3 regions of the Serratia sp. FDAARGOS_506 genome follow, and region 1 is predicted to be linked to each of the others. Evidence: predicted binding sites of a transcription regulator. Region 1 holds the regulator's gene; each other region holds the start of a gene.
What was found. Region 1 encodes LexA, which represses DNA repair genes until DNA is damaged. Its sites were predicted from a motif close to TNCTGTATGTACATACAGNA; they were not measured.
Positions count from the first base shown of each region.

Region 2: a site for LexA is predicted at 2,733-2,752, ahead of uvrB (excinuclease ABC subunit UvrB). Genes of this name have one in related genera too.
Region 3: a site for LexA is predicted at 3,197-3,216, ahead of dinB (DNA polymerase IV). Genes of this name have one in related genera too.

Region 1 is NZ_CP033831.1:1,031,841-1,037,413, forward strand. It holds gene zur (zinc uptake transcriptional repressor Zur) at 4-516, shown strand; gene EGY12_RS05195 (CsbD family protein) at 619-828, opposite strand; gene dinF (MATE family efflux transporter DinF) at 1,144-2,481, opposite strand; gene lexA (transcriptional repressor LexA) at 2,584-3,192, opposite strand; gene EGY12_RS05210 (diacylglycerol kinase) at 3,295-3,663, opposite strand; gene plsB (glycerol-3-phosphate 1-O-acyltransferase PlsB) at 3,812-5,573, shown strand, end outside.
Region 2 is NZ_CP033831.1:2,729,287-2,734,859, forward strand. It holds gene bioC (malonyl-ACP O-methyltransferase BioC) at 1-338, shown strand, start outside; gene bioD (dethiobiotin synthase) at 331-1,005, shown strand; gene EGY12_RS13275 (ATP-binding cassette domain-containing protein) at 1,031-1,753, opposite strand; gene EGY12_RS13280 (hypothetical protein) at 2,147-2,329, shown strand; gene uvrB (excinuclease ABC subunit UvrB) at 2,861-4,873, shown strand; gene EGY12_RS13290 (VF530 family DNA-binding protein) at 4,974-5,240, shown strand; gene yvcK (uridine diphosphate-N-acetylglucosamine-binding protein YvcK) at 5,247-5,573, opposite strand, start outside.
Region 3 is NZ_CP033831.1:2,372,545-2,378,117, forward strand. It holds gene nqrF (NADH:ubiquinone reductase (Na(+)-transporting) subunit F) at 1-855, shown strand, start outside; gene EGY12_RS11440 (FAD:protein FMN transferase) at 856-1,887, shown strand; gene nqrM ((Na+)-NQR maturation NqrM) at 1,895-2,122, shown strand; gene EGY12_RS11450 (glycerophosphodiester phosphodiesterase family protein) at 2,155-3,048, opposite strand; gene dinB (DNA polymerase IV) at 3,232-4,293, shown strand; gene pepD (beta-Ala-His dipeptidase) at 4,335-5,573, opposite strand, start outside.

The sequences.
Region 1 (5,573 bases):
GCGATGAACTCAACCACCCAGGAAAAGCTGTTGGCGCAGGCAGAACGCCTCTGCCAGCAACGCAATGTGCGATTGACGCCGCAACGGCTGGAAGTGCTGCGTCTGATGACTCAGCAACCCGGTGCCATCAGCGCTTATGACCTGCTCGATCTGCTGCGCGTCGCCGAACCGCAGGCCAAGCCGCCGACGGTCTATCGCGCGCTGGATTTTCTGCTGGAGCAAGGGTTTATCCATAGAGTCGAGTCCGCCAACAGCTACGTGCTGTGCCACCACTTCGAACAGCCGATGCACACGTCCGCACTGTTTATCTGCGACCGCTGCGGCCAGGTGACCGAGCGCACCACCGAAGGCGTAGAAGAAACACTGCAGAAGCTGGCGCAGGAAGCGGGGTTTGCGCTGCGACACAGCGTGGTGGAAGCGCATGGCCTGTGCGCAGGCTGCGTGGAGGTTGAGGCGTGCGACAGCAAGCATGACTGCGCAGAACACGATCACAGCATCGCCATCAAGAAGAAGTAATACGAAGTCAGGTACCTCCCTGTACCTGTAGCCGGAGCGCCAGAGAATGGGGGCGACGCCGGCCTGCGCTGTGCAAGCCGCCTTCAATGGCGGCCCTGCAGATTACCAGCGGTGTTTGGTGTGATCTTCCCAGGCTTTCACCTCTTTCTCGGCCGCCTCTTTCTGGTAACCGTAGCGCTCCTGAATTTTGCCGACCAGCTGTTCGCGTTTCCCTTCGATGACCGTCAGATCGTCATCGGTCAGCTTGCCCCATTTTTCCTTCACTTTGCCTTTAATCTGCTTCCAGTTACCGTCGGCTTGATCTTTATTCATAGTCTCTCCGTTAACCTGTGGTGAATCAGTGATCCCTGTCGCCGGCCGGGATTAACCAGAAATTTTTCTGGCCGATGCCCCCTTCACCTTAAGAAGCATCGCCCCCTTTCATTTACCAGCCACATGATTCATTCTAGTTAAAAACGGAAATAAAAAAGCCAATACACAGAATAAAAAACCATTAACAAACAAAATAAAAACAAAAAACGCCAACAAACAACGAACTAAGGAGAGCAAGCCGGCGCTGTAAACATGTAAGCAAACATGAACAAAAACATAAAATAAATTAATAAATAAACCGGCAAAGCGTCCATTCTAGCGTGCAGCAAACCAGCTGCCGCGTACCTGATGACGGTGCCAAATCCAGCCCAACGCCAGGCCGCGTAACGCCAAAAACACCGCCAGTGCCAGCCAGAGTCCATGGTTACCCAGCACCGGCACGCTAAACAGTGCCAAGCCATACCCCGCCGCAGCCACCGCCATGCTGTTACGCATCTCGGCGCCGCGCGTAGCACCGATAAACATGCCATCCAGCAAATAGCACCACACCCCGACCAGCGGCAAAATGACCTGCCACGGTAAATAGTGGGCGGCTAATGCACGCAGCTCCGGCAAGGAGGTCAACGCTGCCACGATCTGCTGGCCGGTAACGGCATACACCAGGCCGAAGGCCAACGCGACCAGCCCTGCCTGCCTGCAGGCTGCGTGCCATACTTTACGCAGTTGGCTATCGTCTCGAGCACCATAGGCATGGCCCGAATGGGCCTCCACCGCATAAGCGAAACCATCGAGCGCATAGGCGGTGAACGTCAGCAAATTCATCAATACCGCATTGACCGCCACTACGTCGCTTCCCAGACGAGCACCGAAAATGGTCAGCGACGCAAAGCACAGTTGCAACAACAGTGAACGCAGCATGATGTCGCGGTTAAGCGCCAGCAGCCGACGCAGATCGCCACGCCAGGCCTGGCGCAGCATCGGCAGGGTAATACCGCGCAGGCGCATCACCCGCCATGCCAGCCACAGGCCGAGCAGCAGCGTGGCGTATTCGGCGATGGCGGTGGCCGCCGCCGCCCCCCGCACGTTCCAGCCCAGGCCCATCACCAGCCAGATATCCAGCACGATGTTCAGCAGGTTGCCGACGATCAGCAGGATCACCGGCGCACGCACGTACTGCACGCCGAGCAGCCAGCCCAGCAGCACCAGATTAGCCAGCGCCGCCGGCGCGCTCAGCCAACGGATCTCAAGAAAACGCCGCGCCTGTTCCAGCACCTCGCCATTGCCACCGACGATCCGCAGCGCCAGTTCGATCAGCGGATAGCGCAACAGGACGATCGCCACCCCGGCCAGCAGCGCCAGCAGCAGCGGTTGCATAAAGGCGCGCGCCAGCGCCTGCGGGTTCTGTGCCCCCAGCGCCTGCGCCGCCAGGCCGGTGGTGCTCATGCGCAGGAACAACAGCAGCATGAACAGGAAGCTGGTCGCCACCGCGCCAATCGCAACGCCCCCCAGGTAGATCGGGCTGTCTAGGTGGCCGATCACCGCGGTATCCACCAGCCCGAGCAGCGGCACGGTGATATTGGAGAAAATCATCGGCAGGGCCAGGCGCCACAGGGCTTTATCGGTATCGCTGGTAAAGGCGGAAATCAAGCGCATGATGAGATGTTTCCCGTAGCAGTGACGAAAAGGGCAAAGTCAGAAACAAAAACGCCCCAGAACAGGGGCGATTGATACAGGGAGGCACTGAGGGCGCGGCGATTAAATCCAGTCGCCGTTGCGAATCACCCCCACCGCCAGCCCTTCGATAGTGAAATTCTGCTGACGCAGATCGACCACGATCGGTTGGAATTCGTTGTTCTCCGGTAGCAGTTCAACCACGTTGCCGTGCTTCTTCAGACGTTTGACCGTGACTTCATCTTCGATGCGCGCCACCACGACCTGGCCGTTGCGCACGTCTTGCGTCTTGTGCACCGCCAGCAGATCGCCGTCCAGAATGCCGATGTCACGCATCGACATGCCGTTCACCCGCAGCAGGAAATCGGCGCTCGGTTTAAACAGGGAAGGATCCACCTGGTAGTGCCCTTCAATGTGCTGCTGCGCCAGCAGCGGCTCGCCGGCGGCGACGCGGCCGATCAGCGGCAGCCCTTCTTCTTCTTCCATCAGCAGGCGGATACCGCGCGAGGCACCGGAGACGATTTCGATCACGCCTTTGCGTGCCAGCGCCTTCAGGTGTTCTTCGGCGGCGTTAGGTGAGCGGAACCCCAGACGCATCGCGATCTCGGCACGCGTTGGCGGCATGCCCGTTTGCGAAATATGATCGCGAATCAGATCGTAGACCTCTTGCTGTCTGGTAGTTAGTGCTTTCATTCCGCCCCCTGTTTGTTTATACAGTCTTGCTGTGAGTATATACAGGTAAGCGCAGATTGGGAACCAAAGAATAAATAAAAATCAGTCAGTAGGCGCTTTGCGTCAGCCGAAACGCTGCCACAAGACCGTGCCCCAAACGAACAGCGCCAGCACGATCGCCAGCGACACCGCCGCCGACCCCATGTCTTTGGCCCGGCCGGACAGCTCGTGATGTTCGCTGCCGATGCGATCCACCACCGCCTCGATCGCGCTGTTCAGGATCTCGACGATCATCACCAGCGCTACCGATCCGATCAATAAAATGCGCGCTATCGCACCCACATCCAGCCAGACAGCCAGTATGATAGCCAGAACGGTGACCACCAGTTCCTGGCGGAAAGCCGCTTCGTGCTGCCAGGCGGCGGAAAGCCCTTTATAGGAATAGCCGGCGGCCTTGATGATGCGGGTCAGTCCGGTTGCTTGGTTTGCCATGTTTTCGTGCCTTTCTCAGAGGTCGGTCATAATAAAAAGAGTCTAGAACAGTCCGCGCTGACGGCTCTCGGTTTTCGAACACCACAGATCTGCTACCCGGTTTCTGGTATGCTTGCGGCGCATTGCTAACAAGAGGCTTCACGTTGTTATGTCAGGTTGGCGTAAAATTTATTATAAAATATTGAATTTACCACTTAAATTGTTGGTAAGAAGTAAGGTCATCCCTTCAGATCCGGTTACCGAGCTAGGGTTGGATCCCTCACGGCCGATTTTGTATGTTTTGCCTTACAATTCCAAGGCGGATTTGCTGACGCTGCGCACCCAGTGCCTGGCGCAGGATCTGCCCGATCCGCTCAACTCGCTGGAGATCGACGGCACCGTGCTACCGAGCTACGTGTTCATTCACGACGGCCCGCGCGTGTTCCGCTATTACACCCCGAAAGAAGAGTCGGTAAAGCTGTTCCACGACTATCTGGATCTGCACCGCAGCAACCCGGATCTCGACATTCAGATGCTGCCGGTTTCGGTGATGTTCGGCCGCTCGCCGGGCCGCGAAGGCCACGGCACGCCGCACCTGCGTCTGTTGAACGGCGTGCAGAAATTCTTTGCCGTGCTGTGGCTCGGCCGCGACAGCTTCGTGCGTTTCTCCAATACCGTTTCGCTGCGCCGCATGGCCACCGAGCACGGCACGGATAAAACCATCGCGCAGAAACTGGCGCGCGTGGCGCGCATGCACTTCTCGCGTCAGCGCCTGGCTGCGGTAGGCCCGAGCCTGCCGGCCCGTCAGGATCTGTTCAACAAGCTGTTGGCGTCCAAAGCGATCGAAAAAGCGGTCGAAGACGAAGCCCGCAGCAAGAAGATCTCGCACGAGAAAGCCCAGCAGAACGCCATCGCGCTGATGGAAGAGATCGCCGCCGACTTCTCCTACGAAACCGTGCGCCTGTCCGATCGCGTGCTGAGCTGGACCTGGAACCGGCTGTATCAGGGCATCAACGTCACCAACGCCGAGCGCGTGCGCCAGCTGGCGCAGGACGGCCACGAGATCGTCTACGTGCCCTGCCACCGCAGCCACATGGACTACCTGCTGCTGTCCTACGTGCTGTATCACCAGGGCCTGGTGCCGCCGCACATCGCCGCGGGCATCAACCTCAACTTCTGGCCGGCCGGCCCGATCTTCCGCCGTCTTGGCGCATTCTTCATCCGCCGCACCTTCAAGGGCAACAAGCTGTACTCGACGGTGTTCCGCGAATACCTCGGCGAGCTGTTCACCCGCGGCTACTCGGTGGAATACTTCGTGGAAGGCGGCCGTTCCCGCACCGGGCGTCTGCTGGAGCCGAAGACCGGCACCCTGTCGATGACCATCCAGGCGATGCTGCGCGGCGGCACCCGCCCGATCACGCTGGTGCCGATTTACATCGGTTACGAACACGTGATGGAAGTGGGCACCTACGCCAAAGAGCTGCGCGGCGCCACCAAGGAAAAAGAGAGCCTGCCGCAGATGCTGCGCGGCCTGCGTAAGCTGCGCAACCTGGGCCAGGGTTACGTCAACTTCGGCGAGCCGCTGCCGTTGACCGCTTACCTCAACCAGCACGTGCCGCAGTGGCGCGAGTCTATCGATCCGATCGAAGCCCAGCGCCCAAGCTGGCTGACGCCGACGGTCAACGATCTGGCCGGCCAGATCATGGTGCGCATCAACAATGCCGCCGCGGCCAACGCCATGAACCTGTGTTCCACCGCGCTGCTGGCTTCGCGTCAGCGTTCGCTGACCCGCGAACAGCTGGTCGAACAACTCGAGTGCTACCTGCAGCTGATGCGCAACGCGCCTTACGCGCGTGACGTCACCGTGCCGACGCAAACGCCGGACGAGCTGCTGGATCACGCGTTGAACATGAACAAGTTCGAGGTGGAGA
Region 2 (5,573 bases), 1.7 Mb from region 1:
CGCTGGCGGCGGGATCGCTGCAGGAACTGGGGGACGCCTGGCAGCAGGTGGACGGCGAGCGCCACGTTAATGCCTTCCTGCCGCTGGCGCAGATCCGCGCCGCTTGTGCTGAATACCGACACGAGCTGGTCACGGAGTTACGCATCCTGAACTACCCGGACGTGATGACGCTGATGCGTTCGCTCAAGGGCATCGGGGCGACGCACCTGCATCAGGGGCGCGAGGGCGGCCTGATGTCGCGTGGCCGTCTCGCCGCGCTGCAGGCGGCTTACCCGTGCCGGCAGGGGGAATTCCCGCTCAGCTATCATCTGGTTTATGGAGTGATTTATCGTGATTAAACGTTGGTTCGTGACCGGTACCGACACCGAAGTCGGAAAAACCGTCGCCAGCAGCGCTTTGCTGCAGGCTGCCAACCGGGCGGGCTACCGCAGCGCCGGTTATAAGCCGGTGGCTTCCGGCAGCGAGATGACCACCGAGGGGCTGCGCAACGGCGACGCGCTGGCACTGCAGGCCAACAGCGGCGTGGCGCTTCGCTACGACGAAGTGAACCCTTACGTTTTTGCTGAACCGACCTCGCCGCATATCGTCAGCGCCGATGAAGGCCGACCGATCGACGCGGCGCGGCTGTCCGACGGCCTGCGCCGGCTGGAGCAGCGCGCCGACTGGGTGCTGGTCGAGGGGGCCGGCGGGTGGTTTACCCCGTTGTCGGCGCAGTACACCTTCGCCGACTGGGTGCAGCAGGAGCAACTGCCGGTGATCTTGGTGGTGGGCATTAAACTGGGCTGCATCAACCACGCGGTGCTGACAGCGCAGGCGGTGCGACAGGCGGGGCTGACGCTGGCCGGTTGGATCGCCAACGACGTGACGCCGCCGGGGCGGCGGCATCAGGAATATCTGGCTACGCTGCGCCGCATGCTGCCGGCACCGCTGCTGGGCGAAATCCCGCACCTGCCTCAGGCCGAACGGGCGCCGTTGGGGCAGTATCTGGATGTCAGCCTGTTATAAACGCTCAATGAGGGGGCTTTCCCCCTCATCCTCCTTCCTGTCCCGCCAGCTCGGTACCGATCAACGCCTCATCCAGCTGCGCCAGCGCACCGTGCGCCACAGTGCGCCCGCTGTCCAACAGGCAAAAGCGGTCCGCCACCCGGCGCACGAACGCTAACTGATGTTCCACCAGTAAAATGGTCATGCCTAATTCGCGGTTGAGCCGGCGGATCACGTTGCCTATGTCGGCGGCGATCGAGGGCGGCACGCCCGCCGTCGGTTCGTCGAGGATCAGCAGCGCCGGCTCTTGGGCCAGCGCACGAGCAATCGCCAGCTGGCGTTGGGCGCCCAAGCAAAGATCGCCGGCGCGGCGTGCGCGCATCTGGCGCAGATGGGGGAACAGGCTGTAGATCAGCGGCGGAATGCGGCGAGGGGCGCCGCGCCCGGCCATTTGCGCCACCTGCAGATTCTCCTCCACGCTCAGCTGCGAGAAGAGCTGCCGCCCCTGGGGTACGTGGCTGATGCCGAGTGCGGCGCGGCGCTCCATCGGCTGCAGCAGCAGGTTTTGCGGCGGCTGATCCGCCGGCTGCCAGGTCATGCTGCCGCTCACTACAGGCAGATGCCCCATGATGCAGTTGACCAGCGTGGTTTTGCCCACGCCGTTGCGCCCAAGCAGCACGGTACACTGGCCACGCGGCAGCTCCAGGTTGATGTCCCACAGGGTGTGGTTCTGCCCGTAAAATTGATTGACCGATCTCAGGTTCAGCATTTGACATTCTCCTCATAGACGCCCGTTTCACTCGTTGGCGGGGACTGCAAAGGCCGCATGGGCGGCGGATTTCCCGAGTGTGGTAATGTCTGGAACAAAATGCCGTCCGTCTAATGAGCCAGAGCAAGGTCTGCGGTGGACGGAATGACAGTCAATATGTCGTTAAAAACGACGCTTGTGACGACTTGGTGTCGTTCTTGCGCTTTTACGGGCGATAGCACTGCGGCGGTCATGTGCCGCGGCAGGCAGTGCATCATGCTGCCGCACCGCGTTTATACGCAGGAATATGAAGCAACTCCCAGGCCAGTTTTTGCCGCCGGGTGAAAACGGGGATTGTTACCACCTTGTTAACCGCTGGTCAGGCCTGACGCGCGCTGCCGTGGCGGCCTGAAAATGCGCAGGGAAGTTAACCCGGACGTTTTTTGCACTCTCATGGTGCTCTTCGGTGAGAAGATGGTGCAAGGCGTTGCGCCGCCGTCAAGAGCGATCCGCGTGAAAGGGGACAATGCGATTTTGGCAATGGGGATTTTTAGTATTAATCGGCATAAACAAAGCGATATTTTTATGAAAAAATAACTAAAAAAGGCATTTTGGTGAGTGTAAAGGGCGAAAAGCTTTCTTTCTGTAACTCCCGCCCCGGGCGGGGCGGTGAGAGTTATCCACTATTCCTGTGGATAACCTTGTGTATTAGATTTAGAAAAACGCTGTAAAGCGAGAGCCGACGCGGGTTCTGTTCGCTTTGTCCGCATTCTCGTCTTTTTGTTAATGTCATTAAATATCAGTAATTTAATTAAAATCAAGACGCAAGGGCATTGATCAGGTCTCTATGTATGATTTTTCGACGCCGTGCTAACAATAAGTTAATTCGCGGCATGTTCTGGGGATAAATCTGTTATTGACAATAAAAATGTCACCGGGCTGTAACGCCACGGTGCAACCGCGTTGCCGCGGCGCCGGGCGCAGTGACGAATCCGCTTGAAGCTGGTTTTATATCCAGTATCATGGGCACTGGCGCAAATTGCCGACACTTTCCATAATTAGGGGCCATGCCCGGCGCAGAGCCGGCGGGCCGCCTGAGCGCGCGCATCTCCACAGGGTAGCCGAGCAATGAGTAAACTTTTCAAACTGCATTCAGAGTTCAAACCGGCCGGCGATCAGCCGGAAGCCATCCGCAAACTGGAAGAGGGGCTGGAAGACGGCCTGGCGCACCAGACGCTGCTGGGGGTAACCGGTTCGGGCAAGACATTCACCATCGCCAACGTGATAGCCGATCTGAATCGGCCGACCATGGTGCTGGCGCCGAACAAGACGCTGGCGGCGCAGCTGTACGGCGAGATGAAAGAGTTTTTCCCGGAGAATGCGGTGGAATACTTCGTCTCTTACTACGACTACTACCAGCCGGAAGCCTACGTGCCCAGCTCCGACACCTTCATTGAAAAAGACGCTTCGGTGAACGAGCACATCGAGCAGATGCGCCTTTCCGCCACCAAGGCGCTGCTGGAGCGGCGCGACGTGGTGGTGGTGGCGTCGGTGTCGGCGATCTACGGCCTGGGCGATCCGGATCTTTACCTGAAGATGATGCTGCACCTGACTCAAGGCATGATCATCGATCAACGATCCATTTTGCGCCGGCTGGCGGAGCTGCAGTATTCCCGCAACGATCAGGCCTTCCAGCGCGCCACCTTCCGCGTGCGCGGCGAGGTAATCGACATCTACCCTGCGGAATCGGACGAGCTGGCGCTGCGCGTCGAGCTGTTCGACGACGAAGTGGAGCGGCTGTCGCTGTTCGATCCGCTGACCGGGCAGATCGAGCAGGTGGTGCCGCGTTTTACCATCTACCCGAAATCGCACTACGTGACGCCGCGCGAGCGGATCATGCAGGCGATGGAAGAGATCAAGGTCGATCTGGCGGACCGTCGCAAGGTGCTGCTGGCCAACAACAAGCTGCTGGAAGAGCAGCGCCTGACGCAGCGCACCCAGTTCGATCTGGAGATGATGAACGAGCTGGGTTACTGCTCGGGGATCGAAAACTACTCGCGCTACCTGTCCGGGCGCGCCGAGGGCGAGCCACCGCCGACGCTGTTCGACTACCTGCCGGCGGACGGCCTGCTGGTGGTCGACGAATCCCACGTCACCATTCCGCAGATCGGCGCGATGTTCAAGGGCGATCGCGCGCGTAAAGAAACGCTGGTGGAGTACGGCTTCCGCCTGCCGTCGGCGCTGGACAACCGCCCCTTGCGCTTCGAGGAATTCGAGGCGCTGGCGCCGCAGACCATCTATGTTTCCGCGACGCCGGGCAAATATGAACTGGAGAAATCCGGCGGCGATCTGATCGATCAGGTGGTGCGGCCGACCGGGTTGCTGGATCCGATCGTGGAAGTGAGGCCGGTCACCACCCAGGTGGACGATCTGCTCTCCGAGATCCGCAAGCGCGCGGCGATCAACGAGCGCGTGCTGGTGACCACCCTGACCAAACGCATGGCGGAAGACCTGACCGAATACCTGGAAGAGCATGGCGAGCGCGTGCGCTACCTGCACTCGGACATCGATACCGTGGAACGGGTCGAAATCATCCGTGACCTGCGTCTGGGCGAGTTTGACGTGCTGGTGGGCATCAACCTGTTGCGTGAGGGGCTCGACATGCCTGAGGTGTCGCTGGTGGCGATTCTGGACGCCGACAAGGAAGGCTTCCTGCGTTCCGAGCGTTCGCTGATCCAGACCATCGGCCGCGCGGCGCGTAACCTGAACGGCAAGGCGATCCTGTATGGCGATCGCATCACCGACTCGATGGCCAAGGCGATCGGCGAAACCGAGCGGCGCCGCGCCAAGCAGCAGGCCTACAACGAAGCCAACGGCATCGTGCCGCAGGGGCTGAACAAGAAGATCGGCGATATTCTGCAGATCGGCCAGCCGGTCAACCGCGCCAAGAGCAAAGGCAAGGGCAAGGCGGTGGACGGCGGCGCTCAGCTTCAGAACCTTACGCCGAAAGCGCTGGATCAGAAAATCCGCGATCTGGAGGCGCAAATGTACACTCACGCGCAAAACCTGGAATTCGAGCAGGCGGCTGCCCTGCGCGACGAGATCCATCAGCTGCGCGAACAGTTCATCGCGATTTCCTGACCGTTGGATGGCGCCCGCGCTGCGGGCGTCGAAATTCCTTGTCGGCCGTGCCAAAGCTGTTAAGGTGTGCGGCCCGATCTGACCACGAAGAGTATCGAACATGAGTCAACACCAGTCCAAAGACCCGCTGCACGGCGTGACGCTGGAACAACTGCTGAATAAACTGGTGGATCACTACGGTTGGTCCGAGCTGGGGGCGCGCATTCGCATCAACTGCTTCCGCAGCGATCCGAGCATCAAGTCCAGCCTGAAGTTTTTGCGTCGCACGCCCTGGGCGCGCAAAGAGGTAGAAGATCTGTATATCGATATGGTCAGCCACCCCGCCCCAGCCAGCGATAATCCCTGGCTGCGCGGGCGAGACGGTTAAATTCGGTCAGCGGCGGGCGGCCAGCTCCACCAGCGCCCGATCCAGCGCCTGGCGCAGCAGTTGGCGATCGTGGCGATAAGGGATGTCGCTCGCTTCCAGCGGCTGTTGAATCACGACCCGATCCTGCACTTCACTGGCGTCTACCGCCGGGCCGACGATCAGGGCATCGATCATCGGGCGGCCGATCTTATCTTCCATCAGCGTCAGCTTATCCTTTAACGACAGCGCCGCGGCGGCCACGCTCAGCTCGCGGCCGAGGTTGCCGATATAGATCATGCTGGCGCTGCTGCGACGCAGTGCCTGGGTGAGATCGTCCAGCAGCAGCAGCGGCAT
Region 3 (5,573 bases), 1.3 Mb from region 1:
GAAGAGATTTTCGGCGTGAAGAAATGGGAGTGCGAGGTTATCTCCAATGATAACAAAGCCACCTTTATCAAAGAGCTGAAGCTGAAGATCCCCGACGGCGAAGACGTGCCGTTCCGCGCGGGCGGCTTCATCCAGATCGAAGCGCCGGCGCACGATATCAGCTATGCCGACTTCGACGTGCCGCAGGAGTATCGCGGCGACTGGGACAAATTCAACCTGTTCCGCTACCGTTCGACGGTGAACGACACCACGGTGCGCGCCTACTCGATGGCCAACTACCCGGAAGAGAAGGGCATCATCATGCTCAACGTGCGTATCGCCACGCCGCCGCCGAACAATCCGGACGTGCCGCCGGGCATCATGTCTTCCTATATCTGGTCGCTGAAGCCGGGCGACAAGGTGACTATCTCCGGGCCGTTCGGCGAATTCTTCGCCAAGGAAACCGACGCCGAAATGATCTTTATCGGCGGCGGCGCGGGCATGGCGCCGATGCGTTCGCACATCTTCGATCAGCTCAAGCGCCTGAACTCGAAGCGCAAGATCACTTTCTGGTACGGCGCGCGTTCGCTGCGCGAGATGTTCTATGAAGACGACTTCAACCAGCTGCAGGCGGAGAACGAAAACTTCACCTGGCATGTGGCGCTGTCGGATCCGCAGCCGGAAGATAACTGGACCGGCTACACCGGCTTTATCCATAATGTTCTGCTGGAGAACTATCTGAAGAACCACCCGGCGCCGGAGGACTGCGAGTTTTACATGTGCGGGCCGCCGATGATGAACGCTGCGGTGATCAAGATGCTGAAAGATCTGGGCGTCGAAGACGAAAACATCATGCTGGATGACTTTGGTGGCTAAATGCGCGCATTGGCGATGAAGAACTGGCTGACGGGCGTGGCGCTGAGCGCCACCCTGCTGCTGACCGGCTGCGGGCCGGAACAGGTGGATCTGACGGGTAAAACCATGGGCACCTCGTATTCGATCCGTTACGTGACCGGCGACGACACGCCGTCGGCGCGCGAGATGCAGGCGGAGATCGACAAACGGCTGGAACAGGTGAACGACCAGATGTCCACCTACCGACCGGACTCCGAGTTGAGCCGCTTCAACGCCAGCCGCGATATTGACCGGCCGTTCCCGGTTTCGCCGGCGACCGCCGTGGTAGTGCGCGAAGCGTTGCGCATCAACCGCGTGACCGATGGCGCGCTGGACGTGACCGTCGGGCCGCTGGTCAACCTGTGGGGCTTCGGCCCGGAAGGGCGGCCGGACAAAGTGCCGAGCGAGGCGGAGCTGGCGCACCGCCGCGCCTGGACCGGCGCCGATAAACTGACGGTGCAGGGCAGCGCGCTGGTGAAAAGTATCCCCGAGCTGTATGTCGATCTGTCGTCGATCGCCAAAGGATACGGCGTGGACGTGGTGGCGGAGTATCTGCAATCGCAACATGTGCAAAATTACATGGTGGACATCGGTGGTGAAGTCCGCACCCGCGGGCGCAACGGCGAGCAAAAGCCGTGGCGCATCGCCATCGAGCGCCCGACCGCCGGTGCGCAGCAGCAGGCGCAGTTGGTGATCCAGCCAGGGGAGATGTCGATCGCCACCTCGGGTGACTATCGCAACTACTTCGAGCAGGACGGGGTGCGCTATTCGCACACCATCGATCCTATCACCGGCCGGCCGATCAACCACCGCCTGGTGTCGATCACCGTGCTGAGCCCGACCTGTATGACCGCCGACGGTCTGTCCACCGGCCTGAACGTGATGGGGCCGGAGCGCGGCCTGGCGCTGGCCAATCTGCTCGGTATCCCGGTGTTCATGATCGTGAAAACCGCCGACGGGTTTGAGGAGCGTTATTCGGACGCGTTCAAACCCTATCTGAAAAAGAGTTCGTGAGGTTGCTATGCTGACGGTATTCGCCGCCACCTTCGTGTTGTTCCTGCTGATCGTCGGCGGGATGTCGCTGGGTTACGTGTTCAAGCGCAAAAGCCTGCAGGGCAGCTGCGGCGGCATCACCGCATTGGGGATGGAGAAAGTCTGCGACTGCCCGGAGCCCTGCGATGCGCGCAAAAAGCGTGAAGCCAAAGCGGCACAGCGGCGCGAGCAGCTGGAAAAGCACCGTATTCTATAGCTATAGCGAAAACCCGGCCTTGGCCGGGTTTTTTACTTCGCCTTGCGGAAGTTTTTCGCCTCGGCCGGTGAGTTGACCATCACGCCGTCGGCGCCCAGCGCCAGCGCCTGCTGATACTCCTGCGGTGAGTTGACGCCGAACAGGATGATGTGCGCCGGGCCCTGCGAGCGGAAGCAGTCCATCGACTCTTTATCCCAGGTCAGAAACGCCTTCGAACGCCCTTCACCGAGGGTATATTTCTCCACCACTTCCACCTCGCGCTTCAGTTCCAGCCCGTACCAGCGCGGCTGCCGGTTATCCGGCTTGACGTCGCACTGATGCGCCATAGTGATATTGGCCAGCAGCGTGCGGGTCTCGTCGCGGCTTTCGAAGCGCGGGATGGCCGGCGGCAGCGCCTGCAGGTATTTGGCGTCGGTGGAGTAGACGCGGATGCGGTTCAGGCTGTCGGTGCTTTCCAGCGTCGCCAGCAGCGCCTGGCCAAACTGCGCCGGGTCGGCGTCCGGGGATTTGATGTCCAGATAGAAAGTCACGCGCGGGAAGGCCTTCAACACCTCGTCCAGCCGCGGAATGCCGATGCCCTGGCTGCGGAACGGGTGCTCATCCCCCCTGGCGAAGGCCCAGCCGGCGTCGGTCTCGGCCAGCTGCGCTGCGGTATAGGCAGAAACCGGGCCCTGCCGGTTAGTCAACGCTTTCAGATCCGAAGGGCGATACAGCACGATGACGCCGTCTTTGGATTCTTGCAGGGTGATCCAGATGGCGTCGGCGCCGTTTTTCAGCGCGGTTTCGATGGCGATGCGGGTGTTCTCCGGCGCATCGGCGGTGCCGCCGCGGTGGGCGACGATCGCCGGCGCGTGACCGGCGGCGCTGGCCGCCAGCGCGCTCAGCGACAGCGCGGAAGCCAGCAGCAAATAAGAAAATCTGATCATGTAGGGTACCTTGTCGTTATCGTTGTGGTGAGCCGCACGGGATGGCGGAAATCATACTATTGAAAAATTAAGCTTTTTTAACAACGCGGAAATATCTGGCGGAAACGGTGCTTTCGTCGAACCCTGCGGCCTTGAGCTTTCGGTATGTGACTGTATACTTATACAGTGTTACTGGAGGGTGCGATGCGTAAAATCATTCATGTCGATATGGACTGCTTCTTCGCGGCGGTGGAAATGCGCGACGATCCCAGCCTGCGCGATATCCCGCTGGCGATTGGCGGCAGTGCCGATCGGCGCGGGGTGATCAGCACCGCCAACTACCCGGCGCGGCGCTACGGCGTGCACAGCGCCATGTCCACGGCGATGGCGCTCAAGCTGTGCCCGCATCTTACCCTGTTGCCGGGGCGCATGGCGGCCTACAAAGAGGCCTCGCTGCACATCCGCGAAATCTTCGCCCGCTATACCCCGCTGATCGAGCCGCTGTCGCTCGATGAAGCCTATCTCGACGTGACAGACAGCCCGCAATGCAATGGCTCGGCGACGCTGATCGCCCAGGAGATCCGCCAGGCGATCGCCGACGAACTGAACCTCACCGCCTCGGCCGGCGTCGCGCCGATCAAGTTTCTCGCCAAAATCGCCTCCGAGATGAACAAGCCGAACGGGCAATACGTGATCACGCCGGCGCAGGTGCCGGCGTTTTTGCAGCAGCTGCCGCTCAGCAAGATCCCCGGCGTCGGCAAGGTGACCGCCAAGCGCCTGGAAGAGGTGGGGCTTATCACCTGCGCCGACGTGCAGCAATATGATCTGGCGCAGCTGCTCAAGCGCTTCGGCAAGTTCGGCCGGGTGCTGTGGGAGCGGTGTCAGGGCATAGATCGGCGCGAAATCTCAGCGGAGCGGCTGCGCAAATCGGTGGGGGTGGAGCGCACACTGGCGGAAGATATTCACGACTGGGAAGACTGCGAAACGCTGATTATCGACAAACTCTATCCCGAGCTGGAGATGCGGCTGCGCAAGGTGAAGCCGGATCTGCACATCGCCAGGCAGGGCGTAAAGCTGAAGTTTCAGGATTTCCAGCAAACCACCCAGGAGCACGTATTTCCGGTGCTGAACCGGCAGGATTTGCTGGAGGTGGCGCGGCAGGCGTGGCGCGAGCGGCGCGAAGGGCGCGGAGTGCGGCTGGTGGGGCTGCACGTGACGCTGCTCGATCCGCAGCTGGAGCGGCAGCTGGCGCTGCCTTGGGAATGAAAAAGCCGGCGGTCGCCGGCTTTTTGCATTAAGCGTGCAGATTACGCGCGCTCAGGGATCGCTTTCAGCAGCGAGGTCAGCAGCTTCCAGTACAGAGAGACGCTTTCGATATGCACCTGCTCATCCGGCGAGTGCGGGCCGGTGATGGTTGGCCCGATCGATACCATGTCCATATTTGGATACGGTTTTTTAAACAGACCGCATTCCAGACCGGCGTGGATCACCATGATGTTTGGCGTCTTGTTGAACAGATCCTGATACAGCTCGCGCACCAGGTGCATTACCGGCGAGTCGGCGTCCGGCTGCCAGCCCGGGTAGCCGCCCTTCGGCGCTACCTTGGCGCCGGCCAGCTGGCCCAGCGCGGTCAGCATCTCGACCACGTAGTCTTTGCCGCTGTCGATCAGGGAGCGGATCAGGCAGATGATTTCCGCTTCGTTTTCGCTGGTGGTGACCACGCCGACGTTCAGCGAGGTTTCCACCACGCCTTTTACCGCGTCGCTCATGCGGATCACGCCGTTCGGCGTGCCGTTCAGCAGTGCCAGGAAACGCTGCTGGCTGTCGGCGGTCAGCGCCTGTGACGCGCTGGTGGTCGGCTCCAGCAGCACGGTGATGTTCTTCTCTTTGGCGGAGAGTTCGTTCTGCAGCACCGCCAGGAATTCCTGGCTCAGCGCTTTCAGGGCGTCGGCCTTGTCCGCGGGCACCGCAATCACTGCGGAGGCTTCACGCGGAATGGCGTTGCGCAGGGTGCCGCCGTTCAGATCCAGCACACGCAGATTCAGCGCCGCCGCATGGGCGAACAGGAAGCGCGCCAGCAGTTTATTGGCGTTGCCCAGCCCGACGTGGATCTCGGCGCCGGAGTGGCCGCCTTTCAGGCCCTTGAGGGTCAGCTTCAGGGTTTGGTAACCGGCCGGCACCGCTTCGCGCTGCAGCGGCAGGGTAGTGATGAAGTCGATACCGCCGGCGCAACCCATGTAGATTTCGCCTTCTTCTTCGGAATCGGTATTGATCAGGATGTCCGCCTGCAGCCAGTTCGGCTGCAGCCCGAAGGCGCCGTCCATGCCGGCCTCTTCGGTCATGGTCAGCAGCACTTCCAGCGGGCCGTGCTCAACGCTGTCGTCGGCCAGCACCGCCAGGGCGGAGGCCATGCCGATGCCGTTGTCGGCGCCCAGCGTGGTGCCGCGTGCTTTCACCCACTCGCCGGCGATATAAGGCTGGATCGGATCCTTGGCGAAGTCGTGCACGGTGTCGTTATTCTTTTGCGGCACCATGTCCAGGTGCGC